Regions from separate parts of the Lactobacillus sp. UMNPBX4 genome, predicted to be linked through region 1. Evidence: riboswitches for the same ligand, from Rfam matches in the RefSeq annotation. Region 1 holds a riboswitch; the other holds the start of a gene.

Region 1 (15,266 bases):
TATTGATAAAGGTTCCTTCAAACATACCATATTGGAATGGTGACCAGCACTGCAATGTTATTCTGTGCCGCAATAAGTAATTCCACGTTTGGCCATCATGATCTACTGACTTTTCATCGGTCATGTTGGTATGAACAATACTATCAAGCATCCCCGTATGCATCAAGCCAAACTGCAATTGGTCAAACATAATTGGCTGAGTCACTGCTGTTTTAAGCAATTCAATTTCACTAGCATTAAAGTTAGAAACACCAAAGAAGCGCACCTTCCCTTGTGCCTGCAATGTATCAAAAGCCTCCGCTACCTCCTCTGGATCCATCAAAATATCGGGCCGGTGCAGAACCAAGCTATCTAAGTAGTCAACCTGCATTCTGTCTAGGATGCCATCTACAGCAGTCAAAATATATTTTTCAGAAAAATCATATCGCTTGCCTGGTACAATCCCTGTTTTAGATTGGATGAAGAGCTTATCTCGGCCAATCTTTGTTTCTTTTAGTGCCTGCCCAAAAACTGTTTCTGACTTTCCACCGCCATATATATCGGCTGAATCGATAAAGTTAATTCCTTCTTCATAAGCTGCACTAATTGCATCCGCCGCTTCTGTTACGCTTTTTTGATTCATCCGCATAATGCCTAAAGCCATAGCCGGAATGGAAAGCGTAGATGGTCCCATTTTAATTTGTTTCATAGTTATTGCCTTTCTGTGTATATCAATATTCTTATTATAAGATTAATGTAAGCGGTTTTACAAATATCTTAAATTAAAATATTTCTTGTTAATTAGACATGCTAAAATGAATGTAATTAGTTAGAAAGGTTCAAAAAATGAAACAAATATATTTTAATCATGATGGTAACATTGACGATTTAGTATCTTACCTGCTTCTTTTGCAAGCTCCTGATATCAAATTGTTAGGTGTCGGTGCAATCGATGCCGACGGTTTTATCGATCCCTCTGTTGCAGCATGCCGTAAGATGACTGATCTTTTTAATCTGCGCGGAGATAAATTAGCAGTTGCCCGTTCAAATTCAAGAGCTGTCAACCAATTCCCACACGACTGGCGCATGGCTACATATTCCTTTAATTATTTACCTATCTTAAACGAAAAGGGTTCGATCGATACTCCACAAGCTGAATTACCTGCTCACCTTGATATGGTTGAAAAACTTAAGCATGCAAAAGAACCAGTCACATTAATTATGACCGGTCCTTTAACTGACTTAGCACGTGCTCTTGATGTTGACCTAGATATTGAAAAACATATCAAAAAACTTTACTGGATGGGCGGCTCTCTTGATGATCATGGTAACGTAGCCATGGTTAACGCAGATGGCAGTCAGGAATGGAATTCATTCTGGGATCCATACGCTGTTAAACGCGTTTTTGATTCCAATATTTCAATTCAAATGGTGGGCCTTGAAAGTACTGAAGAGATCCCATTAAATGATGAATTGCGGCAACACTGGGCAAGTTTACGCAAATATCCAGCTATGGATTTAGTTGGCCAAGGCTACAGCCTAATTATCTCAATCCCTTCTGCTGAACTTTACCTTTGGGATGTACTTACTACAGTTAGTGCATTGTATCCAGAAGTTGTTAAAACTGAAAAAGCTAAGGCTACAGTTATTACTGATGGAATGAGTGCTGGTAGCTTTAGACGTGATCCTAACGGTCGTGAAGTTGACATCGTTACTAAAGCAAACAAGGAATTATTCTTCCAAAAGATGGATGAAATTCTTGAGAGAACTAAGTAATAACATTACCATGAACAATAAAAGCATCCCGGAATTGGGATGCTTTTTAATTAAATTGCCTTAATAAACTTTTTATATAAAATCACGGCAATCCACGCCGAAATAAATGAAGGTAAAACGACAACCACTAGCAAATTCGGATCTAGGAAATTACCTACTCTAATGAAGTGAGTAATCGTACTGATATGCTTAATATTGCTGAAAATTGCCTGATAAACTGTCACATAAATCAGCGACCATTGAATATAATATTCAACCAAAGTCAAAGTCGTCGTCGAAAACTTGAAAACATGAGCGGCCACTCGCATTCCCCAATAGATAAACATCCCGGAAAGTACCACAAATGCCGCCAGCAACAAGAAGAGATTCCCTAAATTCACATGATCCTTATCCTGCATCATGAAATATGCAATTACAAAAAAGAGCAAAAAGTTAACTGTACTAAAGAAAATTTGAGCAAGAAATAAAATTGCCGCCTTCAAAAATTCAAATTTATGCTCCGAACGAAAAAGGGCAATAATCAAGATGATAATTGCTCCAATAACAAAGTATGTTGTAACGTGCATTAATCTTCCTCTACTTTTTTGCTTGCTTTAGAGCATCCGTAACTGCTTCTTTAACTCCATTTGAAGTAAAAGTTGCACCACTTACCGCATCGATATCTGCAGATTGCTTAGTCAGAATTTCATTTTCAAGCTGCTTTTCTGCTTTTTGACCATATCGTGGCGTTTCAGTAGATAAATCTAAATCAGCTGCCACGATTTTTTGATCCTTAACAGTTAACTTCACTTTAACAAAGCCTGCCATGCCTCTTGCTTCAGCATCATATATTCCATCTTTTAACATAAAAATTCCCCTTTTAAAATAAAAAAACGCCCTCATACATATTGTACAATACATACAAGAGTAATTTTTTCAAAAAATGTAAAGATATAAGTATACCATTAACTATCAATAACTGATATACTTATGTGCGGGTTATAATTTCTATAAGTCCTTATTATAATCCATCATTACAGGTAGTTGAATCCCCTTCTACCTGTTTTTATTATAGTATAAAATAACAAATGTTGCTAAATAGCTAAAAAAGTTTTTTGTTACACTATCTCTCAATAGTTACGTTAAAATTGTAGAGGGGATTATAGTTTTTTCATTTGAAGAGGTAAAACATGTATCCAGATAATAATATTCTTACATATTTAAAATGGCGTGGAGACATTGACTTTAGTACATCGCCTTTCAATGATATTGATGCACTTGTTTTATCTATTTTTTCTTATCTTGAATTGCATGATATTGTTAGTGGCGATGCTAAAACAATTACTGTAGATGAAGCAGCTAAGCTCTATTTTGCAGATGATCACCCACGTAAGGATAATTTGCAATATCAAGAACTATTTAAATTAATGGCACGAGCCGAGCGTTTTAAAAAGGCGCAATTATCTTATTTTACTAGCACGTTAACTGAACATACTCAATTTAGTGCCATTAAAATCGAATTAACTGATGGAACTAATTTCGTCGCCTTTCGTGGTACAGATGATTCACTTATCGGTTGGAAAGAAGACTTTGAAATTAGTTTCAGAATTACTGTTGCACAAAAGCAAGCAGTTAAATTACTCGAACGTATTTTAAAAGCGGACGATCAAGATTATTATCTTTGTGGTCACTCAAAAGGTGGCAATTTAGCCGAATATGCTGCAATTAATATTGAGCCCAAACTTCGTAAACGAATTAAGCGGATTTACACTTTTGATTCTCCTGGTATCGCTGAAGAAGTAGGTGCACAGCTTCCATTAAAATATCTACAAAACACGTTAAGAAGATTTGTGCCAGAGTTTAGCGTTATCGGCCGCTTATTTGAACCTGACGGGATCCATCCAACTATTGTGAATAGTACGCGCAATAATTTGAGTCAACATGATACTTTCAGTTGGCAAATCATTGGTTCGAGCTTTGATACTAAAAGGCATAGAAATCCGCAATCAAAAGTTTACAATCAACTAATCAACCAATGGATTGGAAACGCAACGCTTGAAGAACGCGAATCTCTAACCAATGATTTATTTGCTGCACTAGGCGCAAGTGGCGCTACCAAGATCAACGAATTAGATAAAAATGGTTTCGGTGGTTTTGGAGCTATTCTGCTGTCATTCACAAATTCTTCTCGTAGAACACGCTTCGTTTTTGGCTCCTTGTTTTCATCAATTTGGCAAACAATCAAAAGTCGCCATCTAACTAAAGTACTGTTTTCGACTGATACAATCGTTGGTTGGATCCTGGTAGTGTTGGGTATCATCAGTTTAACCCTGCCTCAATATGCATTACGTGCTTTTGGTGTTCTAGTAGCATTTGCTGGAATTGGCTTTAGTGTCCATCAAATTTTAGATACGGCAAATTCTAGTTTAAAAGGGAAGCAGAAACAGTTCTTTATTATTTCATACTTAGTTGTTTTTGCTCTATCAACGGCTTTAATTTCTAATAATCGTTTGTTAATCTTCTTAGCTCACTATTTCTTGGGAATATTTTTAATTATTTATTCTTATGTCAGACTGCGGCAACTAATTCTTCATAGAATATCAGGCGTATTCCGGATCACAGTCGTGGCTACGGAAGCAGTTATCGCCTTTGCCTTAGGAATTATCGTCATCATTAATCCACGAGCATTCGATCGCAAATCTATCCTGATAATGGGAATTTTATTAATTATCTACGGTTTCTTCAAACTTATTGGAGAATTATTTGATCAGCTGCCCAAGATGCCAAAAAATCACAGATGAAAAAGGCAAGATGGATTTTTCCATCTTGCTTTTCGTTAATCAAAAACAGTTTGCCAATTGGGATCTTTGGATGCCTCATAACACATCTTTATTTGTTCAGGCGTATTTCGACCAAGTGATAACTTAGGCAGATTATTTAATGAAAAGTAACGACAATCTGTAGTTTCAATGTTCTTTTCGAATTCGCCACCTATTACCTTGCACAAATAAAAAGCTTTTATAATTCCAGTAGCTCGAATTGGCTTATTATGTTTATTTCGATCTTGTAAAGCGATCAATTTAATTGGTTTGACATCTCTACCTGATTCTTCTTTTGCTTCCTTAATACAGTTTTCTTCTGTAGAAAGATTGGCTTCACACCAACCACCCGGAAGTGACCAATCGTCAGATAGTTTCTCATGAACTAATAAAATCTGATCATCTTTAAAAATTGCAGCTCTTGTCTCTATTTTTGGAGTCTGATAACCTTCATCACCGCAAAATAAAGTTTTCACCTTTTCAATTGGTATCTCTGTTTTAACAGTCATCATTTCAGCCGCAATTTGGCGAATCTGTTCATATCGTTCACGATCAAAGACATCATGACCATATTTCAAACCATTTTGAGCAATGCTCTGTAATTCAATTGCCCAATCAGTAAATTGATCTCCTGTTTTCATCTTTAGCCTCTATCTTTTAATAAAAGTGTTAGATTTAATATGTTTTAAAATGCTATAACCTACGCTTTTAATTTGATTTTTACTACCATATGACTGATTTAAAAACATCACAATTCCATTTTTATTGTCTGTAGTAAGTTGCATCCAATTAGTAAAATGAGTATCTCCAAAATTACCATAAGCTAATTTCAGTTTACCACCATCTTTTAAATAAAAACCGCCAGAGTATGTATTAACTTTGGATTTTAAATGACTTAAATAATTGAATTTCTTCTCAGTTAAAACTTTGCCATTATGCAATCCTCGTTGAATCTTATAATAATCACCAGCGGTAGAGAATAAGTTTCCCGCACCTGTAAGTTGAGACACTACATATCTATTAGCATAAGAAGCGCTTTGATAGTTTTTACCATGACGATAAAGATATGAAATAGCATCTGTCTTTGAACGAGGAATATTTTGATAAATATATGTATGTTTTAAATGAAGTGGTTTAATAATTCTGCTTTTTACGTTTGCTGCATAAGATTTGCCTGTTACCTTGCGAATGATACCTGCAAGCAAAACATAATTGGCATTATTATAATTAAAAGCTCCCCGCTTGGTGTGAGATGTAGCATTGGCCTTAGCAACAGTCCAATTAATTGCGCCCTTTTCAGAGAAATTAATACCATGACTAGACTCGGTACCAATCACATTAATTCCTGAAGTATGGGTCATTAATTGACCTACTGTAATATGCTTAGCCTGCTTTAATCTTGGATACCACCGTGAGATTTTAGTATTTTGTGAAAACTTTTTTTGATAAATTAACTGCGTAATAATTGCCGCTGTTACAGATTTTTGCAATGAGCCAACAGGATATAATAATTTCTTATTACCATTTTTAATTTTACGTCTGTAGTAGCCATAACCAACATTAGCAGTTTGACGATGTCCATCCTTAACAATTTCAATCGTGCCGCGTAAATGATGCTTATTCATTGTTTTAATAGCATATTTACGTAATTGACTATTGGAATATGTCTTGGCATTAACTGTTGCGCTATTACCTAAAAAAATAAATGAAGATAAAAATGAAATGGCTAACATTATCTTTTTTGACTTCAATCTAAAAAATCCCCCTCTGCCATTTAATCCTGAAATATTCTACCACAAAATTAAAAGCACAAATATTGCCTACTAAACAATATTTGTGCTTTTTTATTTTTAGTTTTAGATCAAATTCATTTTTACTAAGTATTCCGCATTTTCAACAGTGTTCCAAGCTGCACCCTTTAAGAGGTTATCAGCTACGATCCACATATTAAATGCACCTGGATTTTCATAATCAGGACGAATACGACCAACAAAAGTCTCGCGCTTACCTGCTGCATTAATAGGTTGAGGATAAATTTGATGTTTAATATCATCTTCAAGCACAACACCTGGGAAGTCAGCAACTGCAGCCATGATATCTTGAGTTGTTGCACTTTCATCTTCAACAGTGAAGTATACACTTTCACCGTGAGCAATTGGAACAGGGACTCTAACACAAGTTGCAGTGACTTTGATGTCTTTAGCGTTCATGTCGTTAAGCATAATCTTCTTGGTTTCATGAATCATCTTCCATTCTTCATGAGAATAACCAGAATCTTCTAAGACATCAATTTGTGGTAAAAGGTTAAATGCTAGTGGATAATGCTTCTTATCACCTTTAGTTGGCAAAATTTGTGCATCTGCTTGCATATCTTTGCCATCCAAATAATCTTGTGTTTCCTTTTTTAATTCTTCAATTGCGGCTTGACCTGCACCGGAAGCTGCTTGATAAGTTGAAACGATAATTTGCTTCAAACCAAACTTTCTTCTAATTGGTTCCAAAGCCATCACCATTTGAATAGTTGAACAATTTGGATTGGCAATAATACCGTGATGCTCTTTCAATGCATCTGGATTTACTTCTGGTACAACTAATGGGACATCTGGTTCCATTCTAAAAGCACTGGTATTATCTACACAAACTGCACCGCGCTTAACAGCTTCTGGTAAAAATTTCTTTGATACTGCACCGCCAGCTGATGAAAGAACTAAATCAACGCCATCGAAGGATTCTGGTGTAGTTTCCTCAACAGTTAAATCTTGATCTCTAAACTTTAATACAGTACCAGCTGAACGTGATGAGGCTAATAACTTTATACTTTTTACCGGAATAGTTGACTTAGCCAATTGATCAATCATTCTTCTACCAACAGCACCCGTAGCTCCTAAAATTGCAACATTATATTCTCTAACCATTTTTATTCAACCTCTTGTAAAAAATCATTCATTCTCTTCATTGCTTCTTGTAAGTTCTCATCGCTAGATGCATATGACAATCTTACATAACCTTCACCGCCAGGACCAAAGGCACTACCAGGAGTTACGCCTACCTTAGCTTTGAAGGCCAAGTCTAATGCAAATTGCATATCATCTTTGCCATATTGAGATGGGATTTTCGTAAAGATGTAGAAGGCTCCTTCCGGCTTTACTGCTTGCATCCCCATCTTATTTAATTTTTCTAAGACAAAATCTCTTCGTTTTTGGTAAACTTTGCGATACTCCACTGGATCATTTAATCCATTTTCTAATGCTTCGATCGCTGCGGCTTGGGATGAATCAGTTGTCGTTGTTACCATTAAGCCGTGTACTTTACCGATTTGATCCATAATTTTAGCAGGTCCTGTAATGTATCCTAAACGATAGCCAGTCATCGCATGGGACTTGGATAAACCAGAAATATAAATTGCTCGCTCAGGAATCAAACTAGCAATAGAATGATGCTCAACACCATAAGTCAAAGTACTGTAAATTTCATCAGTAATAACGTACAAATGATTTTCTTCAATTACCTTAGCCAAAGCCTTAATTTCATCTTCTGTATATTCCACACCTGTTGGATTAGTTGGATAATTTAAAATCACGGCTTTAATTGTCGGATTTTCTTTAATAGTCTCAGTCAATTTTTGCGGCGTTAATTTGAAATTATCTGCAGTTGTGTTCATCAACACGTAACTGGCATCGGCTAAAGTAGCAACTGGCCAATATAATGAAAAGACTGGCGTTGGAATAGCTATCTTGTCACCAGGATTAGTAATAGCAAAAAGTGCAGCGTTGATCGCTTCTGTAGCACCAACTGTAACTACAATTTCTGTTTCTGGATCGTATTTAACGCCGATAGTCTTATCTAAATAGTTGCTAATAGCTTGTCGCAATTCTAATTTTCCTTTTTGAGGAGCATAGTGTGAATCATTATTTTGGATGCTTTTAATTGCGGCTTCTTTAACATGTTCAGGCGTATTCATATCAGGCTCGCCTAAAGTTAATTTGATGATTCCTGGAATAGTTGAAACCTTATTATCAAAGATTCTAATTCCTGAAGCTTTGACATTTTGTACTTTTTGGCTAAAACCTAAATCATTAGCTAATTCCGGCATAATCTTTCCTCCCTTAGTCTTTAAAGGATATTTTCTAAACCAATTACTAATTCATCTAATTGGTCAACTTTTTCTAACGCCACTTTTACTCCACTCATAAATGAGCCACGATCAAATGAATCTTGACGAATAGTTAATGCTTCACCCGGTCCCCCAAATAATACTTGTTCATGTGCAATATAGCCAGGCAGACGAACTGAATGAATCTTGATTCCTTGATAATCACCACCGCGAACATTTTTCAAGGTTTCCACTTCATCTGGTGCTGTTTGATGTTCAGGACGATTTTCAGCAATCATCTTAGCTGTAGCAAGCGCCGTTCCGGACGGAGCATCTTTTTTATCAGCGTGATGCATTTCAATAATTTCAACATCTGGGAAATATTTAGCAGCTTCTTTTGCAAATTTCATCAACAAAACTGCGGACATTCCGAAATTGGGGGCAATCAGACCGCCTACTTTTTCTTTTCTTGAAAGTTCAATCAGTTCTGCTTCTTGCTCATCACTCATACCGGTAGTACCTACTATTGGTCTAATATGATGTTGCAATGCAAATTTTACATTGTCATATACTGCCTTAGGTGTAGTAAAGTCGATCCAAAAGTCTGCTAAATGATCAGGAATTTCTGTCAGGCTCTTAAAAATTTTAGCGTCTGCAGGCAAATGATATTGTTCAGGATTATTTTCGGCAATTGGAGAAAGTCCTGCAACTACTTCAAAACCTGGCATATTGTTAACTAAATTCACGGCTTTTTGCCCCATGGCCCCCGTAAAACCTGCAATTAATACTTTTTTAGTCATTTTCAAGGTCCTTTCCTAAATCTAGTGGCAATTTTTGCAATAAGGCTTTATCTTCTAAGCCTAAATGCTGGGCTAAAGTTACTTTTTCTTCATCATTCAAGGCAACTAAAGGCAAACGACAATCTCCTGTTTCAAAACCTTGTGCATTTAAAACTGCCTTTACTGGTGATGGAGATGGATACATGAACAGAGCTTGCATTCTAGGCGTTAACCAACGTTGAATTCTTGCTGCTTCGGGATATTTTCCTTCATATAAAGCATCATACATCCGGCGCATTTCTTTAGTATAAATATGAGAGGCTACGGAAACGACACCATTTGCTCCGAGCAATCTTGCAGTTAAGGCTTGGGTATCTTCTCCGGTAAAGACTTGAAAATTCGCTGCTTTATGATCGATGATGTATTCCATTTCTTCAAGGGATGCACATTGCTTAATTCCCTTAATATTATCTAATTTAGATAATTGAACAACCGTCTCTTTTTCCATCTTGACGCCGGTTCTGCCTGGAATATTGTAGATTAAAATTGGCATCTTAACGTTGTCATTCACTGCAGTAAAGTGAGCAACCATGCTGCGTTGATTTGGCTTATTATATGGCGGTACAACAACCAATGCATAATCAATGCCGTCAATTTCTGCCACTTCATTGGTAAATTTAATTGTTTCAGCAGTATTATTGCTACCAGTTCCGGCAATCACAACAGCACGGCCATTAACGATTTGACCAAAGTGTTTATACAATTCGATCTTTTCATCATGAGTCAAAGTCGGGGTTTCACCGGTCGTACCACCTATCACAAAGCCATTACAGCCTTGCTCAATTAAGTAATTGGTTAATTTTTCCAAACTATCAAAATCAATCTTTTTATTCTCATCAAATGGCGTCACAATTGCCGTCAATAAATCTGCATCAATTAATGTAGCCATATTAGTTCCCCATTCTATCGATTAAAAATCCCTTAATTGCGTTAACTCCGCGCATAATACTCTTTTCGTCTGGATTCAAAGTTGCTGAATGCAGCTGTGAATTTGGATCACCAACACCTAGCCAAAACATTGTTCCTGGAAATTTGGCAAGTAAGAAGCCAAAATCTTCTCCTGTCATTTTTGGCTTAGTTTCAACAAAATCCACTTCCGGATTATTCTTCATATAATTAATGAAGTTTTTAGTTAGCTCTGGATTATTTTCTACTGGCCAATAACCACCCTGATTTAACTCAAGATTTACTTTCATGTTATAGCTACGAGCTATACCTTCACATAGATCACGCAACCGTTGATCAATTTGCAGAATCATTTTTTGCGTTAATCCGCGAATTGTTCCTTCAATCCGAGTCTGTCCAGCGATTACATTTCTAATAGTTCCAGCTCTAACCTTACCCAAAGTGATAACACCGCTTTGAATTGGATCGATACTTCGTGAAATAACCGTTTGTACTTGCATAATTAGACTAGCAGCAGCCACCACAGTGTCATTAGCATTCTGCGGAAAAGCCGCATGACCGCCCTTACCAACCAAATCAATGTTAACTTCAGTAGTTCCTGCAAATAATGTACCTTCACGACAACCAATTATTCCAGCCGGTAATTCAGGGTTATCATGCAAGCCATAGAATTCATCAGGCTTAAACTTCCCCTGAAAGATTCCTCTTTCATATGCTTTTTTACCGCCACTTTCACTTTCTTCAGCTGGCTGGAAAAAGAACAGCATATTATCCTTAGGCTGATTTTCACTGAAATAACTAAGTAGTCCTAATGCAACACTCATGTGAATATCATGACCACAGGCATGCATAACTCCTGGATGCTTTGACGAAAAAGGTAAATCTGTTTTCTCCTCAACTGGTAACGCATCAATATCGGTCCGATAACCAATTGTTCTTTGCGGATTGCTTCCTTTAATTAGTACCAAAATCGCTGTTGGTAATTCTTCTGGTACTTTTACAGTTAAAAATTCTGAATTAAATCCCTTAATTACTTCTAGTAAATAATCATGTGTCTCTTTTTCTTGTAAAGCTAATTCAGGAATTTCATGCAAATGCCTTCTAATTTGAATTAGCCCGCTTTCAGTTAAAACTGCCATAATTAAATCTTTCTCAAGTTATCTTCTAGTCCTGTCTTGCTCTCAGTTTGATCGTCAACCTTTTTAATTACCTTAGCAGGAACGCCAGCTACCATCGTATGTGGTGCTACATCATGAGTTACGACTGCACCAGCGGCAATTACGGCACCTTCACCAACATGGACACCTTCGATCACTACTGCATTGGCACCCATTACTACGTTGTCGTCAATCTTAACTGGAGTAGCAGAAGCTGGTTCAATTACGCCTGCTAAAACGCTGCCTGCACCGATATGGCAATGCTTGCCGACGATTGCACGTCCACCTAAAACAACCCCCATATCAATCATGGTATCATCACCTATTTCAGCACCGATATTAATAATCGCACCCATCATGATGACTGCATTTTTACCAATAGCTACCTGATCTCGAATAATAGCACCTGGCTCAATTCGCGCATCAAATTTCTTCATATCAATCAGAGGCACAGCTGAATTTCTAGCATTATTCTCAATACGATAATCTTGAATCTTGTTGTAATTTTCTTTTAAAAATGGTTCAACATCTTTCCAATCACCAAAAATCACTCCGGAATGTGCTTCAGTGAAATTGTCGATTCCTTCTGGAAACTTGATTTGATCAAGTCGTCCCTTAATAAAGACCTTAACTGGCGTTTTTTTAGGAGCATTGCCAATATAATTGATAATACTTTTTGCATCTAATTTCGTCATAATCTTTCCCCTTTAAAAATTAATCTTCATTATTATATGGTTGATCTAAATGAACTAAATCTTCTAGACTTTCTCGTTTAATGACTAGTTGAGCCTTGCCCTTTTCTGCAAAAACAACAGCTGGACGAGCATTGCGGTTATAATTTGAAGCCATTGAATAACCATATGCTCCAGTATCAAGCATTGCTAAAAGTGAGCCTGATTTAGTTGCTGGAAGTGCTTGATCTTCAGCTAAGATGTCACCACTTTCACAATATTTACCAGCGATTCTGACATGTTCAGTCAATTCAGCTCGAGGATCAGTAGCCAAAACTGTTTCATATTTTGCATCATATAGAGCTGGACGAATATTATCACCCATACCGCCATCTACAGTTACATATGGACGATGACCCGGAACAATTTTGCGACTCCCTGTTGTATATAAGTTATAACCGGCTGGTCCTACGATAGAGCGACCAGGTTCAATATCAATTTCTGGAAGTGGAGATGAGGCATTTTTAGCTTCTTCTTTGATAGTTTTAACAATTGCCCTAACAAATTCTTCTGGCTTTAATGGATTATCTTCTGCAGTATATTTAATACCAAAGCCACCGCCGACATTAATTACTTGAGCAGTATAACCATATTGACTACGCCAATTTTCAGCAATTTCCATTAATTTTTTAGCAGCCATTTCAAAACCATTCAATTCAAAAATTTGTGATCCAATATGAGCATGTAGCCCGATCATATTCATTCTTGAGTTAGCTAAAACTTGTTCTAAGGCTAAATCGGCTTGACCAGATTCTAAGTCAAAACCAAATTTACTATCGACCTGACCTGTTTGATCATATTCATGTGTATGAGCTGAAATGCCTGGCGTAATTCTTAACATGACATCAATTTTGGTATCTTGTTCACGTAAGACCTGATCCAATAACTTAATTTCATGAAAATTATCAACAATAATTTTGCCCACATGATTTTTAACGGCCATTTCAAGTTCTGACTTGGACTTATTATTACCGTGAAAACTGATTTTCTCTACTGGAAAATGTGCTTTCAAGGCTGTATATAACTCTCCATCTGAAACCACATCAGTGTAAGCTCCTTCTGCTGCAGCTACTTGGTACATCGCTATACAAGCAAATGCTTTGCTGGCATAACTGACGGCATACTTTACATTTTCTTCTTCAAAAACCTTTTTAAAAGCTCTAATTTGATTACGAATTTGCTCTACATCGTATACAACAAGAGGTGTGCCATACTTTTTAGCTAATTCAACTGTATCAACACCGCCAATAGTTAAATGTCCTGCTTGATTGATCTGATTTTCTAAAATTTGTGAATTCATATCTTGCCCCTAGTCTCTATCCATGCGAAGCACCCAATAAAAAAATCCATTGTCTGCGCTAAACAAACAATGGATTAGTCTTCACTTAATCTAATGGTCGATAGCGCTCCGCGAATTTTGTCCGCGACAGTCCGTAATTTATTCAATCACGACCCAGCTTATCCCTTTAGCCTGGTTTAAGCTTCGGCAACCTCCCCTTTCGCAATTAGTCTTCGTTTTGCCTAACTCGTAATTGCTACTTATGTCAGTTGCGCCTCTTCGATTTACATGTAGTCTACATTCTTATTAAATTTTAGTCAATACTTTTTTATTGATTTTTAATTTATACTATATATGCTTTTCTATTCAAGGCCGGTATTTTCAACTTTTTGTTGCAAGATTAAAAAATAATGCTAAAATTCAAATTAATTTAGTTTGGATCCATTTTTAAATTAACGAATTATGAAATTTCACTTTAAGGGGATTATGTTATGAAAGTAGTTAAGTTTGGTGGTAGCTCTTTAGCTAACGGACAAAATGTAGAACAAGCATTAAATATTATTTTAAGTGATCCTGAAAGACGCGTAATCGTAGTTTCTGCGCCAGGTAAAAGAAACGATGACGACATCAAAATCACAGATCTTTTAATCAAGTACGCCAATATGACACTTAAGAGTGAAAATACTGATGAAATCGTCCAAACCATTTTTATGCGTTATCAAGAAATCGGGCATTTCTTTGGTGTAGCTGACGAAGAACTTAAGGTTATCAAAGATATTCTTTTAGCTTTACCTAGCAGAAATTATCCTAATTCGAGCTACTTAATGGCCGCTTTTAAAGCTCACGGCGAACGTCTTAACGCCCGTTTAATTGCCATGATATTGCAACATCAAGGTGTTAAAAGTCGCTTTCTTGATCCAACAGAAGCGGGTTTAATCGTTACGGGCGAACCTAACGATGCATTGGTCAATCCGGAAAGTTATCTCAATCTTGACCAAGTAAAAATAGAACCTGATGAACGGGTTATTTTCCCTGGATTTTTCGGTATCACCCCATCAGGTAATATTGCCACATTTTCACGTGGTGGATCCGATATTACTGGGGCGATTCTAGCTCGCGGATTTCATGCAGATATGTATGAAAACTTTACAGATGTTAACGGAATTTTTGCAGCTAATCCGCATATTGTAGATAATCCACAATCCATTAGGAAAATGACTTATCGCGAGATGCGAGAACTATCTTATGCGGGCTTCTCTGTTTTTCACGATGAAGCTTTGATTCCCGCTATTCAAGGCCAAATTCCTATCAACGTAAAAAATACTCATGAGCCTGATCAACCTGGTACTATCATCGTTCCAGACAAGGACTTTGTACCAGATAATGTTATTACTGGTGTAACCAGCCAAAAACAATTCTCAGCTCTTTATTTGCATAAATATTTGCTAAACAAAGAAGCTGGTTTTACTTTACGTATCCTACAAATCTTGTACAAGCACAATGTGCCATACGAACACATGCCTTCTGGTATTGATGACATCACAATTATTTTTAACAATGATTTCCTAAATGATCAGCTAATTGATCAAATTTGTAATGAAATTCAAGCAACAATCAATCCAGATCAACTTGAATGGATTGACGATTATGCCATTATCATGGTCGTTGGTGAAGGAATGAAGAAATATCATGTTGTTAGTCGCCAAAT
Region 2 (15,266 bases), on a different contig from region 1:
TTTTTAATACCAGCTAGGCTTATCTCCTTCAGTACCTGGCTTACCTAAGCCAATTGATTCGCCAACGTCTTCTTTAGGATTCTTGATCAAATGATAAACATATGCGGCAACTGACTTACGTGATACTTCAGTATCCTTGATTGGTTCACCCTTCTTAGACTTTTCATAATCTACTTCATCTTTATTGTCCATCCAAGTTGGACGAATAATGGTGTAGTCTAAGCCAGATTCTTCAATTCTCTTAGCAGCCTTGGCATATTCAGTAATGTAGTCACCTAAAGTTTCCTTGTTCCATTCACCAAACTTGCCTGGAACTTCATCATAAATGCCCAAAGTAGAAATCCAAATCAATCTCTTAACGCGGGCATTCTTCATTGCTTCAATAACGGCTTCTGCTTCAAGATCAATATCATCTTTGCCGCCTAAGTTAGCGTAAACAATGTCTTGGCCCTTCATAGCTTTTTCAAGTTGTGCGGCATCAGTTGCGCTGCCTTCAAAGATTGTAGCTTGATTCTTTTTATCTTCCATACGCTTAGCATTACGTAAAAATAATGAAGGTTGAACTTCTTTATCTGCAAACAAAAATCTTTCAGCAATTTGGGCTACTTGTCCGTGAGCACCAAGTACTACAACTTTAACCATAATTTTTCTCCTTTTTAATTATTTACAAAATTCTTTAATCAAATCTAATAGCTTAAGGCTACGCACTGCATAGCTATCGTGTGTTTGACGTGGCATAATAACTAATCTCGCATTGGGCATAAATTGACTATACCAGCGAACGTGTTCCACCTTAACCCAATCTCTTTCTCCAACTACACAAAGTGTTGGTATCGTGATTTTCTTCAAATCATCAACAGAGATAAAGGACTCGGTTAATTCGACACGACTATCACGATCAAGCTTCAAAAAGCGGTGAAACCCTTCAGTTAAGTAGTGGTATGGACGAATGCCGGCACCATTAACAAATACCCCAGCAACAATCATTTTCTTAAAAATTGTTGGATATTTTCTAGCTAGCATCATCGCAACTAATCCACCTGCATCAAAACCGAAGCAGTAACATCCTTCGATGCCTACTTGCTTAATAAAGGCATAAACGTCTTCCACTTCAGTATGATAGTGTTCCGCAATATCACCTTCACTTAATCCATGACCACGCATATCGAGTACATAAACCGTGTAATAAAGAGAAAGTGGGGCAACGATTTTATCAAACATGCCCCCATCTAGATGGTGACCATGTAAAAGAAGCAAAGGTGCCCCTTTGCCTAGTTTATGATAATAAAATTCGATGCCATTAACTTTTTCTTTCATAAAAACCTCTCTTATTGAGCGTCACTATCACGCAAGGCTGAACGATCTAGCTTTTTACGAATCTTTTCTTCTTCACGATCTTTCATAATAGTTTTAATGATCTTGTGCCATACACGATAATTACCGCGAAAATTATCCGCTACCTTCTTAAAGTTAGGTTGGTGAATAATACTGCCTTTTCTTTGCCAATAATGATAATACGGCTTTTGAGTATAGTACACACCTCTAGCTACTGAAGTATATTTAACGTTAAAAATCTGATCCTCTAATAAAGAGATATCACGATCAAATCTTAAGTGATATTTATTGATAATCGCTGTTTTATAAGCTTTGTTCCAGCTATATCCCTTCATTGGTGAACCAAATACATTAGTTAATTTAAGGTAAGTTTCACCACGTGTTAAAAATCCACCTTCTGGGTGGCCAACAACACGTTCTTTTTTATCAGGGTAATCAATCCAATAACCGCATGATACAAGATTTACATTTGGATGTTCTTCAAAGGCACTAATAAAGAATGCAGTATAGCCTGGATCTACCCAATCATCGCCATCATGAAAGGTGACATATGGCGTGTCGATATACTTTATACCAACATTACGTGCGTCAGAAGGCCCTCCATTTTCCTTTTGAATTAATTTGAAATATGGAAAACGGGAGGCATAGCTTTGCGCTACCTCAACCGAATTGTCAGTTGAGCCATCATCAACCACAATTAGCTTAAATGCTTTATTAACTTGCTTAAGCAAAGCATCGAAAGCACGTGGCAAGTATTGTGCCGTATTATAAACCGGCATAATAATAGTTAACTTTGGCACTTGTAACATAATGTCCCCCTTTATTGCTACTTATTATATCATCTTTAAGAATCAGTTCGAAATTAAGAAAGTTTTAGAATATGCTCCTATTAAATTTTTAAAAATTTCTAGTATAATGAGGCGTATTAAACAGAATATATTTTCGATGAAGAGGAAGAAGATTAATCATGAAAAAATCACTTACATTAATTACGGCAATTTTGCTTAGCGTTGTCGCGATACTTTCTTTTGGCAAAAAACAGACAGTACTCGCTGACGACGACACCCCAGTGGTCACTCTGGGAACATCTTTAACCGAATCACAAAAACAAGGTACTCTGAAAACTTTAACTGCTCCATTAAATGGCGGCAATTATCAAACCATTACAGTTACTGGTTCAGACCTAGTTAAATATTTAAACCCATCTGGCGATAATTTCACCACTTCATCTGGTGTTTGGTCCAGTGCAATGATTCAAAAAACAAATAGTGGCTCTGGAATCAACGTTAAAATTTTAGACTATAACGGTAAAAACAATATCACAACTATTACCGCTAACCAATACAAAAATGCAGCTTTAACCGCAGGAATTACTGATGCTAATATTTATGTAACCAGTGCTATTCCGATTGATGGTTCTGGTGCTTTAGCCGGTGTTTATGCCGCATATGCTAAAAACGGTAATGCTTTAAATCAAAAACAAGTTAATGCAGCTCAAGATGAAATGAATACTTTGAGTGGCATTACCCAAGACAACAAGGGCAAAAAAGGTTATTCTGATGCTCAATTGAACAATGCGGTTGCTGGCGCCAAATCAGAAATGGCTAAACAAGGACAAAATATTTCTGACAGCCAAATTCGTGATATTGTGAATAATCAAATTAATATTAATCACTTAGGCAACACCATTAACAACAATCAAAAGAATCAAATTATTAATTTGTTAATTGAAATTCGTGATTCTGGTGCTTTAAAGAATGGAGATTTTAAAGGCCAAGCTGCTAAGCTTTCTAACCAAATTGAAAATGGTGCTAAGAACATCTTCAATAAATTCAACACTCCTGAAAACCGCAATCTTTTCCAACAAATTTGGGATAGCATTGTCAATTTCTTCAGTGGTTTGTTTAAGTAAACAAAAATACCTGATTTTTTGAAATCAGGTATTTTTTTATGCTTTTTACATTTTATTGTCCATATAGCGATTTAATTCATGATCCACAAATTCATTGCCTCGATTATTGGCGTGGCCTTTAGTCCATTCAAATGTACTATCTGGGAAATGCTTAAGCAAACGATCAAGTTCTTGCCATTCTGCCACATTTTTTAAAGGTCCGCCAGAACGCTTCCAACCGCGTTTCTTCCAACCGGCTAACCAGTGCTGATTAATTGCATTTAAAACATACTTAGAATCTAGCACAAACAATAAATGCTTTTCATTAAAGCCAAGCTCAATTAGTTTTTTCAAAGCATTAATCAAAGCAGTCTGTTCCATCTTATTGTTAGTTGCACCATATTCACCGCCTGAATCATGAACTTCTTGATCATCCCATTCAATCAAATAAGCCCACGCTGCTTTATCAGTTTTCTTAACATGGCCGCCCTTATATACGCCTGTATTACGAGTACCGCCATCAGTATAAGTCACTGCAAAAAACTCTACGGTTGAATGCGCCGTTACTTTTTTAGCTTGTGGCTTATTTTTTACTCTATTACTTTCTTGTTTAATCTTGGCAATGGCATTTTGCAAGGTATCTTCACCCTTTTGCAAAATATCTCCCTGAGTCCCATTGTTTAAACCTAGATAGTCAGTCGCATCAGTAATATTTTCAAATGACTTATACTCTGCTCCGGAAAAACCATCTACCTGCTTTTTTGCATCATCCCACGTGCGGTAGACGCCTGGTACACGACCATTTTTTACAGCATAAAACTTCATGATTCACCTCAAAAACAAAAAATCTCTACCCAATGTTAAAATATAATTATTATTCATTATAGGGAATTATGTAAGAAGGTGGCAAAAATGTTCTTTAACTCCAAAAAATATGCCGAAGAGGCTGAAAAGAACCATAAATATGATCTAAAACAAGAACCCAGCATGTTTAACATGATCTCATTAGGTCTGCTTGCTTCCTTTGCCCCTACACGTATCTTTCTCAAGTTACGCAAACGACACATCGAAAACAAGGCAGTAATTCAAGAAAGTTCAGTAAAGCAAGTTCCTATTATTTACTTCCATGGCTTTCGCGGTGGAGATTACACTACTAATGTAATGGTTCATCAAGCAATGCATGATAAGAGAACCGATAAATTTTTAAAGGTTACGGTTGATTTATTAGGCAACTTCAAATTAGAAGGTACTTGGTCCGGCGATGAGCATCCTATTGTACAGGTTGCCTTTCGTCAAAGAATTGTGGGAATTTACGGCATTGATTATTATCTTAGCTTTGTTTTACCCTTTCTTTCTAAAAAATATCACTTCAAAAATTATATTGCTGTAGCTCACTCCTTAGCCTGTCCTTGCATCATTAGAACGGAAATGAAGCATGCCTCTAGTAAAACTTTCCCTCATTTAATTAAATGTGCGTTAATTGCCGGCCCCTTTGACGGTGTTACTTATCTAGGCGATATTCCTAACGTAAATATTCTTAATGAAAATGGCCGTCCTAGTGTCATGAATCCTCATTATTTATATTTGCTTTTTAATCGCCGAAAATTCAATTCAAATATTTCAGTGCTAAATATCTACGGCAATGTTCTTGATAACACTAACACTGATAAATTTATTTCTGTAGTTTCAGCTAAAAGCATCCGCTACATTTTGGCTCCTAAAGCACATTTCTACCAAGAAGTAGAAGTTCGCGGCAAAAATGATGCAGAACATAGTTGGATGCATGATAATCCATTCGTTATTGATATTGTTGATAAATTTCTCAATTTAAAAAAATAGACTGTATTTGGGAGGAAGAACATGGTCTGGTGGCATGATTTTATCAGAATTATCTTTATTACTAACACACTCCTTGCTTTTTACATCGTTTTCCACCGAAGGCGATCAGTTTCTACAACTTGGGCCTGGTTAATTATTTTGCTTATTTTTCCAGTAGTTGGTCTTACTCTTTATGCATTTTTCGGCCGGGGTATTTCCCAGGAAAATATTTTTTCAATTAATAAGCAACACCACATTGGCTTACGCAACGTTCAAAAATCAATTGCCAAAGCACCCAAAGAAGTCAGCCCCTCTGACACTTCTAAATTAGGCGAAATCGCGATTCATTTTTTTAACCGCAATAATGAATCGCCTCTCACCAAAAACAACAACGTGGAACTCTATACTGAGGGTGAAACCTTCTTTCATGATTTGCTCAAAGACATAGTTCGAGCAAAGGAAACTATCAATGTAGAGTTTTATACTTTTTATAGCGACAATATTGGTAACCGCGTTTTACAACTTTTAATCCAAAAGGCTAAACAAGGTGTAAAAGTACGAGTTATCTATGATGCCTGGGGATCAATGGGTGCAACCAAGGCCTGGTTTGATCAATTACGCAAAGCCGGCGGAGAGGTTTTGCCTTTTATTACTTCCAGAAATATGATCACTAGATATCGAATTAACTATCATTTGCACCGTAAGATTGTTGTAATCGATGGGCGTATTTCCTGGACTGGTGGCTTCAATATCGGTGATCAATACTTAGGAAGGAAAAAGAAATTTGGTCATTGGCGTGATAGTCAGGTGCGCATCGTCGGCTCTGCTTCTTTGTTATTGCAAGAGCGATTCGTGATGGACTGGAACGCTTCTATCAAACGTCCTGAACAAATTATTCGCTTTAACGATACGCTTTTCCCTGATCTTGATGAAAAAAAGATCCATCGCGGAGATGTTGCTACACAGATCATTTCTGATGGCCCTGACCGTTATATTCCCTATATGCGTAACGGTATGATGCGCTTAATGCAGCTAGCGAGAAAAAGATTATGGATTCAAACACCTTACTTAATTCCTGACGATGCCGTCTTTGCCACATGGCAAACTATCGCTATGTCTGGTGTCGATGTGAGAATCATGATCCCGTGCAAGCCCGATCACCCTTTTATTTACCGGGCTTCTCAATGGTATGCCAATGAGCTTACACGCTGCGGCGTAAAAATTTATATTTATGAAGACGGCTTCTTACATGCGAAGACTACTATCATCGATGATTATTTTTCTACCGTTGGTTCGATGAATCAAGATTATCGTTCATATGATCTTAACTTTGAAGACAATGCCATTTTCTATGATAAAAAATTTACTAAAAAAATGATCGAAGTTTTTGAAGCAGATATGAAAAAATCTCACTTGCTTACTCACGAGGAAATAAAAAAGCAAGGTCGTATATTACGAACCTTGCAAAGTTTTTCACGGATGCTTTCCCCAATCTTATGATTGGATTTCAACGGGAATATTTTTACCTATATATTTTTGCAATGCGGCAATAACTTCGTTAGCTTGAATCCGAAACCGCATCATATATGCCTTATTATTGTTAGTTCTAAAAATGGCCATTACTAATGGCTTTTTAGGATTAGGGACATTAATTAATGTGACACTAGAGATTTCATCGTACTTAACCGTTCGCTTAAAGTAACCTGAAACCACCATTTTTTTAGGACTAAAACCTGAAAAACCATCAACTATGCTAATTAACAAGAATAAGGCTAAAAATACGTTTAAACCTGGATCACCTTTTTCAATGTAGTTCCAGGTAAAACCTAACCAAATAAAAATAATTGCCCAAACGATTGAGGAGATACGATAGTGTCCACGAAATTCTACTTTAGCTTGCCAATACCAACTGTAGCAAGCATAAGCTAGCATCAATATATTAACTACAATGTAAAAATAAGACATATAAGCCATAAAAATCCCCTCAAAAAATTTATTTCTTTTAATTATAACAAAGACAGGATTCATAATTAAACAAACAGATTATAGAACAGAGGCATAAACTATGAAAAAATCTGATTTAATAGAATTGCAACAAGAAATTGATAAAGCAAACCACATCGTTTTTTTAACCGGCGCAGGTGTCTCAACTCATTCAGGCATTCCTGATTATCGTTCAAAAAATGGGATTTATAACGGCGTGCAAGAAAGTCCGGAAAATATTCTTAGTGAAAGCACTCTTTACAACCGTCCAGAATTTTTCTACCAATTTGTAATGAATAATATGTATTTCCCAGACGCTAAACCCAACCTAATCCACCAAAAAATCGCTCAAATTTGCAATCAAAAAGGTGATCTTATTACCCAAAATATTGATTGTTTGGATACGAAAGCCGGAAATAAACACGTGACAGAGTTTCATGGAAATCTATATAATATATATTGTACTAAATGTCACCATTCAATTTCTTACGAAAAATATTCTCAAAATTACATCCATCAAAATTGCGGTGGCATTATTCGACCAGACATAGTACTATATGGTGAATCAATTAAGCCTGAAACTTTAACTAAATCCGTTGAAATTATGCAAAAATCTGATTTAGTTATTATTTGTGGGACAAGTTTTGTAGTTTATCCATTTGCTCAACTTTTGGCCTATCGCAATGAGAAAGCAAAGATTTTTTCCATTAACAAAACTAAGATTCCTGCATCAGGAATTAAACAAATTATTGGTGACGCTCTTGATGTATTTAAAATATTGAATTAATATAACATTTAATATTTTCAAAGTGAAAATTTATGTAGGTGGTGAAAATATGGCAGAGGTTTTTTATTATGATTATGTGACGATCAAACCATGGACTTACTTTTTAACAGCTTCCATATTTGGTTTGACTTACGTAGGGCTCAAAGGTGACAAAAGCGTTTCTCCCATTTTTAGCTTTTATCCTCACCGAATGCTTGTACATGATCCTAAAAAATTAGCTCCATATATTGAACAATTAAAAGAATATTTCGCTGGAACAAGAAAAAAGTTTGATGTTCCGATTGATATTTCTGAATTTGGCACTGAATTCCAAAGAAAAACATTACAAGTTGTGCAAAATCTTCCATATGGTTTTACAGCCAGTTACGGTGATATTGCAACATCATTACCTAACGCTACTTCTGCACGCGCAGTAGCACATGCGGTAGCGTTAAATCCTGTTTTGATTTTTATTCCAGACCACAGAGTTATTCTCTCCAATAATCAAGTGGGAACTTATCGTCTAGGACAAAAAGAAAAAGTTAGGTTAATTGATTTAGAAAAGAGTCATATGCATGGCAATCTTTAAAATGTATGCCCCATTTTTTGACCTAGGCAACTGGGCTCATGTTTTAACCAGTGGTAAAGATTGGATGATTATCCTAACCCTGATTTTAATGGAATGTTTGCTTTCCGTTGACAATGCCGTAGTTTTAGCAGCACAAACACAAGTGTTGCCTACAAAAGCAGAAAAGGAAAAATCATTATTATATGGTTTATGGGGTGCCTACCTTTTCCGCTTTATTGTTATCGGAATTGGAACATATTTAATTCATTTTTGGGAAATTAAATTAGCTGGTAGTATTTATTTATTCTACCTAGCTTTTAAGTTTTTCTATGATCAGCGTCACCCTAAACAAGCCGCTGAACGTGAAAAAGAAAAGGAAGAGCGTGAGGCCGCTCACCATAAAGGAAAGAAAAAGAAGAAACACGTTTTGTCTTTATTCTGGCGAACGGTTATCTCAATTGAATCCATGGATATCGTATTTTCTATCGACTCAGTTCTGGCGGCATTAGCTGTCTCAAGTAATCCTGTCGTAGTTTTAATCGGTGGAATGATCGGTATTCTCTGCATGAGAGGGGTTGCCGAAATAATTATTAAATTAATGGATATCATCCCTGAATTACAGCCAATGGCTTATCTATTAATTGGGATTATCGCCTTAAAATTACTTTTAGCACTTCCACCTCTTCGTTTTGAATTACCAAACATGGTTTTCGCCATCATTGTTTTTACTATTTTAACTTTGACTATTCTTTTCCACTTCTGGCGTGTTAAACGTCATGGACATAAGCATATTTAAAATAAAAAAGCTTATCTGTTATGATAAGCTTCTTTATTTACTTCAATTTCTTTTCTACATATTTCTTCAAAACAACCGCTTGATTATGTTCCCTATTTTTAGCCCCATAAAGAAAGAGTACATCACCTATTTTCAATTTCTCTTGTACAGTTTTGATAAACTCAGGCATAAAATCATTGGCATCTAATTCTGTAATATACTTTTGTTCAAATTCCGGGAACTTCTCATCCTCATGATTAAACCATTTTCTTAAATCATTTGTCGGTCCAATCTGCTTATCCCATTCATCCAGGGCCGCTTTAACTTTGCTTATTCCTCGTGGCCACATACGATCAACTAATATTCTATAGCCAGCAGGTTGCTCATGATCATAAATTCTTACTAATTTTATTTCACTCATTTGAAAGAATCCTCTCTTTTAGATTAGTCTATAACTAAGATTAAAAAATTTAAACCAGAAAGGCGTTAAATGAACTACACAAATTACTTTACTAATCGTCCAACTGATGAAATTACACACGATTTAATTGGACGACCTCTTATTTATAATGAGGGAAAAGAAAAATTAGGTGGCTATATTGTCGAGGCTGAAGCGTACATGGGCAAAGATGATCGTGCAGCCCACTCTTATGGCGGTCATCGCAGTCCCGCTAACGAAGGACTTTACCGCCGCGGCGGCACCATTTATATCTACGCACAAAGACAATATTTCTTTTTTGATGTTGCCTGTCAAGAAGAAAATGAACCACAAGGGATTCTTATCAGAGCAATTGAACCTGTTTGGGGAATTGATACTATGATTAAAAACAGAAACGGCAAAAGCGGCGTTTTGCTTACTAATGGCCCAGCCAAAATGATGCAGGCTTTTGGAATACACGACAAGAATTGGAATTTGCATTTTCTTTCTGATTCTCCATTTATAATTGATCTTGAAGACAAACACAGAAAACCTGCCCAAGAGATTATTGCAGATAAACGCGTGGGTATTAATCAATCTGATCCTATTTGGGCTAATAAAAAACTACGTTATTACGTAGCTGGAAATCCTTACGTTTCAGATATGAAAAAGAGAAATTATGCTAAAAATAATGGATGGACTTGACATATTTTAATTTTTCTTTTATTATCTTTCCATAGTTAAATAATTTTCCAATGCAATAGAGGTTGCGACAACCACAAGATAATTCAGAGTCCGCGAAGACAATGAAGGTTATCTTAGGGCTGCCGCCGAAATGGATTTAACATTCGCGTGTTGATCTGTTGGGCTATAGAACAATATTCTATAGACTGTCCTGGTTAGTCCCCAGGGAGCGCTATAAGATTTGGTTTTAATACTGATGATTATGACCTCGTTGCTGATGAAGCACCGAGGTTTTTATTTACGCTTTATTGTATTGGCTTTATGTTGAAAACATTGGAGGGTTTTTCATTGAAGTCAAGATTTAGATGGATTGCAGCATTACTAACAATCCTGATCGGTTTATTTATTGGATTCAGCTTTAACAGCCGCGAGACTCAAGCTGCTAAAAAAGATTCCAGCGTATTAAAAATAGGTATGGAAGCTAACTATCCACCATACAATTGGACTCAACCTAAGAAGACAAACGGTGCTGTGCCAATTGATGGCTCAAATTCTTATGCAAATGGTTATGACGTTCAAATCGCCAAAATTATTGGTAAGAGACTTCACAAAAAAGTTGTGGTTGAAAAGACTCAATGGGATGGTTTATTACCTGCTTTAACTTCCGGCAAAATTGATTTAATCATCGCTGGTATGAGTCCTACTGCTGAAAGACGTAAGGCTATCAACTTTTCAGAGCCATACAGAAAGAGTACTTTCGTTGTTATTACCAATAAAGCAAGTAAATACTCAAATGCTAAGAAATTATCTGATTTTAAGGGTGCTAAGTTAACTGCTCAACAAGGTACTTTGCACTACGATTTAATCAAGCAATTAAAGGGTGCTAAGCGTGAACCAGCTATGCGTGACTTCTCAGCCATGCGTCAAAGTTTAGCTTCTGGTACCATCGATGGTTATGTTGCAGAAGACATCGAATTCGAAAGTTACCACAGCGTTAACCCTAACATCATTGCCGTTAACTTGAACAAGATGGCTGGTTTCCACGTTGATCATGATGATTCCGTAACTAGTATTGGTGTTAAAAAGGGCAACACTAAATTACTTAACGAAGTTAACGCTACTTTAAGAACTATTTCTAACAAAAAGCGTGAACAATTGATGTCACAAGCCGTTAAGGAACAACCTAAGGCTGGTAACCAAACTAAGAAGGAAAACTGGTTAGTAACTACTTGGAAGCAATACGGCGGCATGATCATGTCCGGTATTGGTATGACTTTACTTTTAGCCTTAGTTGGTACTATTGTTGGTTTCTTTATCGGTTTGCTTGTAGGTATCGTTCGTACCATCCCTACCCCAACTACTCGCGGTAAGCGTTGGGCTTTAAACTTCGTAAAATGGTTATTATCAGTTTACGTTGAAATTTTCCGTGGTACTCCAATGATGGTTCAGGCCGCTGTAATTTACTACGGTATTGCTCAATTCTGGCACTTAAACTTAAACAGAACTATTGCCGCTTTAATCATTGTTTCAATCAATACTGGTGCCTACCTTGCCGAAGTTATCCGTGGTGGTATTATTTCTACTCCAGAAGGACAATTTGAAGCAGCTAGTGCACTTGGTATGACTCACAACCAAAGAATGTGGCATATCATCTTGCCTCAAGCTATTAGAAACTGTTTACCATCAATCACCAACGAATTTATCGTTAACATCAAGGATACTTCAGTATTGAGTATCATCTCAGTTTCTGAATTGTTCTTCGTTGGTACTACTATTGCCAGTCAATCATTCAAGTTCTTCCCAACTTACTTAATGATTTCGGCAATCTACTTAATTTTGACATTTACTATTACCAGAATCTTCAACTTTATTGAAAAGAAACTTGAAGGTAAAAAGAACTACAACTTGATGGCTAACCAAGTTCAAGTTGGTACTCCAAAAGATGCGGAGGCAAACAATTAATGACTGAATCAAACGAAGTAATTTTAAGTTTAAAGCATATGCAAAAGTCCTATGGGGCTCACAAGGTATTGAAGGACATTTCTTTCGATATCAACAAAGGCGAGATCGTGACCATCATTGGTCCTTCCGGTGGTGGTAAGTCTACTACCCTTCGCTGCATCAACTTGCTCGAAGAACCTACTGGTGGCGAGATCGATTTCCACGATGAAAACATTTTGGCACCTGGTTACAACCGTAATACCTTTAGATCCAAGGTCGGCATGGTATTCCAGCAATTCGACTTATTCGAAAACAAGAATGTTTTGGAAAACTGCATGATCGGCCAAGAATTGGTCCTCAAGCGTTCAAAAGACGAAGCACGTAAGATTGCTATGGAGAACCTTAAAAAGGTTGGTATGGATCCATTTATCAAGGCTAAACCACAACAATTATCTGGTGGTCAACAACAGCGTGTTGCTATTGCCCGTGCGATTTCAATGAATCCAGAAGTTTTATTGTTCGACGAACCAACTAGTGCCCTTGACCCAGAAATGGTTGGCGAAGTATTAGACGTTATGCAAAAGCTTGCTACAACCGGTTTGACGATGGTGATCGTTACCCACGAAATGGGCTTTGCCAAGAGCATTTCAGACCGTGTATTGTTCATCAGTGACGGTATCATTACTGAACAAGGTTCACCTGATCAAATCTTTGATCATCCAAAGAATGAAAAGACACAAAAGTTCCTGAGTAACTTCAGAAAAATGGACTTTTAAAATTTTAAAAGCAGAGAAGTTTGATTACTTCCCTGCTTTTTTAGTTTATAATTAATAAAAAATTAATTGGAGGAATATTTATGAATGAAAGAGTGTATTACTTCGTCAAATCGTATGATGAAGATTTACCAAAACCACCAGCAGAAAGTTTTGGTCAAATTTTAAACGAAACCTACTTGCATCCCTTCGATTGGAGCGCAAGAACCACTCGTAAGTCCTACTGGTGGAGCGTCTTAACCAACTTCATTATTGCCATTTTAGCTATTGTAGTTGGCTTCTATGCTTTCAATGAGGGCCTTAATCCAGGTATCAGAGTAATCGACGCTGTTGTTGCGATTGCTATCTATGTCTGGGTATTTCTAGCTGGCCTTGGTCAAATGATCCGTCGTTTGCATGACGTTGGCTACAGCGGCTACTGGTACTGGGCTACCTTCACTGGTTATGGCACAATGTTTATGTTTTACTTAGCACTTCAGCCATCTGTCCAACACAAGGTTAAATGGGGCAAGTACTTGTTCAGCGATCAAGATTATCCTGAGGACGGCGCAAAAAGTAATGTTCCTATACCAACTATTGGTCAAATCTTGAAGGAACACTTCTTTGACTGCTTCAAGTGGGATGCTAGATCTACTAGAACCTCATTCTGGGTAGGTACTGCAATTAGCCATGTTATCATGACAATCGGCGTACTTGCTTGTTACCTACTTGCTTTCATGCTTTTAGCTCCTTTCAGCGTTACTGAATTTGATTCTGGCGATGCCAAGGTAATCGGTGTAATCTTCATCATTTTTATTATTTTCTTTATTGCAGCAGCTATTTGGGCCTTTTTAGCACAATTAGGTCACACTGTTCGTCGTCTGCACGACGCAGGCTTTAACGGTGGTTGGTGGTGGCTGGGCGTAATTCCTTACGTTGGTCAACTGTTGCTAGCATTCTTGCTCTTCCACCCTACTGTCCAAAATGAAGTTAAATGGGACAAATATTTATTTGATCCAGAAGATCGAATTAGATAGATCAAAATTAAAAAGATCATTCCTATATGGGGATGATCTTTTTAAAACTCATTTTCTATTTTGAATTGAGTTTACAAAAAATAGCGCTTTTTTACGTTTTAAATAATATCCTTATTTTCCTTAATGCGAGCTAATTTCCAGCCCGTATCAAAATACGTCTTGCGCGTTTGACGCAAATCATCATAATCACTTTGTAAACTATCAATGGCATCCTGTAAGCTCTTATTTTGCTTTCTAATCGCATTTAGCTCAGGATCATTGATCACACCCTTAAGGTGTACTTGAGCCGCTAAATAGCGCCGACGATGCTCAAATTCTTCTCTCAAAGTACCCAGCGCATCTTCATACTTAACTAGCTTTTTATTGATCTCAGAAATTTGATCATTCAGTTGAATAAACAACTTATAAGGCATATCCGACTTAATTCGGTTGCATTCCGCACAAGCTAAAGTTAAATTATCTAAGCTGTTGTTGTGACTAAGAGAAACAGGATCCTTATGATCTACGCTGCGGCCACGTCTGCCGCAATATTGACAACGGTATTTATACTTGGCCCGAATGCGTTCACGATCAATAAAATCAACTTCGTTTAACTGGAAATTGATCTCCAAATCCATTCCCTTTAAATTTTGCTCAAAAGTTACGCCTTGGTTAGGCACATAATTAAGCTTGCCATCTTCGCTTTTAATTACCGCCAAATTCAAATCAGACCTTTTAATCTGTTGGCGGGCGATTTCATTGCCATCATAATCTTGTAAAAAGGCCTCGTATTTTTTACGGTCCTTTTTATTTTTCACAATAAAACCTGATTGATCTTGTTTCTTTGCACCGACAAACGTGTAAAGCAAGCTTTGAGCAAAAGTTGCGACCGCATCATTTGCGTAATCTTCCGGATTCAGGTTGCGCGTGATACAAATGTCGCAAATACTGGTCAACTTAGGATTCATTAACCCCTCTTGCTTAAAATGCAAAGAGTCCATGCGTAGCCCGCATGAACTACATTGAAATTTCACCTAATCATCCCCTAACAATAGAATGCTAAAAGCTATTCGTTGCATCTTATCCTTTCCCGCGAAATCACCTTTAAAAAGATCTGGCAAAATTTTCTTAATAAAGTATTGTACGCAAACTAAATCGTCGAACTTCTTGATCGTTTCAAGACTTTCCTTGAACATTTGCATATAAACCGGGTTCGGATTACCTAATTCGATTTCTCCATAAGCTTCATATAACAAATCTAATTTATCACAGATTGATAAAATTTTACCCTCTAAAGTATCATCTTTGCCTTCTGAGAG

What was found. Region 1 has a riboswitch for lysine ahead of lysA (diaminopimelate decarboxylase). Riboswitches for the same ligand answer to the same signal wherever they lie in the genome.
Region 2: another riboswitch for lysine. It lies ahead of CP355_RS03135 (ABC transporter substrate-binding protein/permease); the one in region 1 lies ahead of lysA (diaminopimelate decarboxylase).

Annotation. Positions count from the first base shown of each region.
Region 1 is NZ_PCZF01000009.1:1,213-16,478, reverse strand. It holds gene CP355_RS02880 (aldo/keto reductase family oxidoreductase) at 1-688, opposite strand, end outside; gene CP355_RS02875 (nucleoside hydrolase) at 826-1,755, shown strand; gene CP355_RS02870 (hypothetical protein) at 1,806-2,321, opposite strand; gene CP355_RS02865 (FMN-binding protein) at 2,332-2,601, opposite strand; gene CP355_RS02860 (Mbeg1-like protein) at 2,925-4,535, shown strand; gene CP355_RS02855 (NUDIX hydrolase) at 4,571-5,194, opposite strand; gene CP355_RS02850 (serine hydrolase domain-containing protein) at 5,204-6,304, opposite strand; gene CP355_RS02845 (aspartate-semialdehyde dehydrogenase) at 6,410-7,468, opposite strand; gene CP355_RS02840 (aminotransferase class I/II-fold pyridoxal phosphate-dependent enzyme) at 7,471-8,646, opposite strand; gene dapB (4-hydroxy-tetrahydrodipicolinate reductase) at 8,667-9,446, opposite strand; gene dapA (4-hydroxy-tetrahydrodipicolinate synthase) at 9,439-10,374, opposite strand; gene CP355_RS02825 (N-acetyldiaminopimelate deacetylase) at 10,376-11,530, opposite strand; gene dapD (2,3,4,5-tetrahydropyridine-2,6-dicarboxylate N-acetyltransferase) at 11,533-12,243, opposite strand; gene lysA (diaminopimelate decarboxylase) at 12,263-13,579, opposite strand; lysine riboswitch at 13,672-13,846, opposite strand; gene CP355_RS02810 (aspartate kinase) at 14,050-15,266, shown strand, end outside.
Region 2 is NZ_PCZF01000010.1:92-15,357, forward strand. It holds gene CP355_RS03070 (NAD(P)H-binding protein) at 4-642, opposite strand; gene CP355_RS03075 (alpha/beta fold hydrolase) at 661-1,317, opposite strand; gene CP355_RS03080 (glycosyltransferase family 2 protein) at 1,329-2,144, opposite strand; gene CP355_RS03085 (DUF1002 domain-containing protein) at 2,303-3,247, shown strand; gene CP355_RS03090 (ribonuclease H family protein) at 3,293-4,051, opposite strand; gene CP355_RS03095 (alpha/beta hydrolase) at 4,139-5,065, shown strand; gene cls (cardiolipin synthase) at 5,087-6,544, shown strand; gene CP355_RS03105 (hypothetical protein) at 6,539-7,018, opposite strand; gene CP355_RS03110 (NAD-dependent protein deacylase) at 7,110-7,814, shown strand; gene CP355_RS03115 (methylated-DNA--[protein]-cysteine S-methyltransferase) at 7,864-8,382, shown strand; gene CP355_RS03120 (TerC family protein) at 8,369-9,157, shown strand; gene CP355_RS03125 (DUF488 domain-containing protein) at 9,195-9,557, opposite strand; gene CP355_RS03130 (DNA-3-methyladenine glycosylase) at 9,627-10,259, shown strand; lysine riboswitch at 10,308-10,481, shown strand; gene CP355_RS03135 (ABC transporter substrate-binding protein/permease) at 10,587-12,200, shown strand; gene CP355_RS03140 (amino acid ABC transporter ATP-binding protein) at 12,200-12,955, shown strand; gene CP355_RS03145 (DUF805 domain-containing protein) at 13,036-13,968, shown strand; gene CP355_RS03150 (HNH endonuclease) at 14,067-14,981, opposite strand; gene CP355_RS03155 (YfbR-like 5'-deoxynucleotidase) at 14,982-15,266, opposite strand, start outside.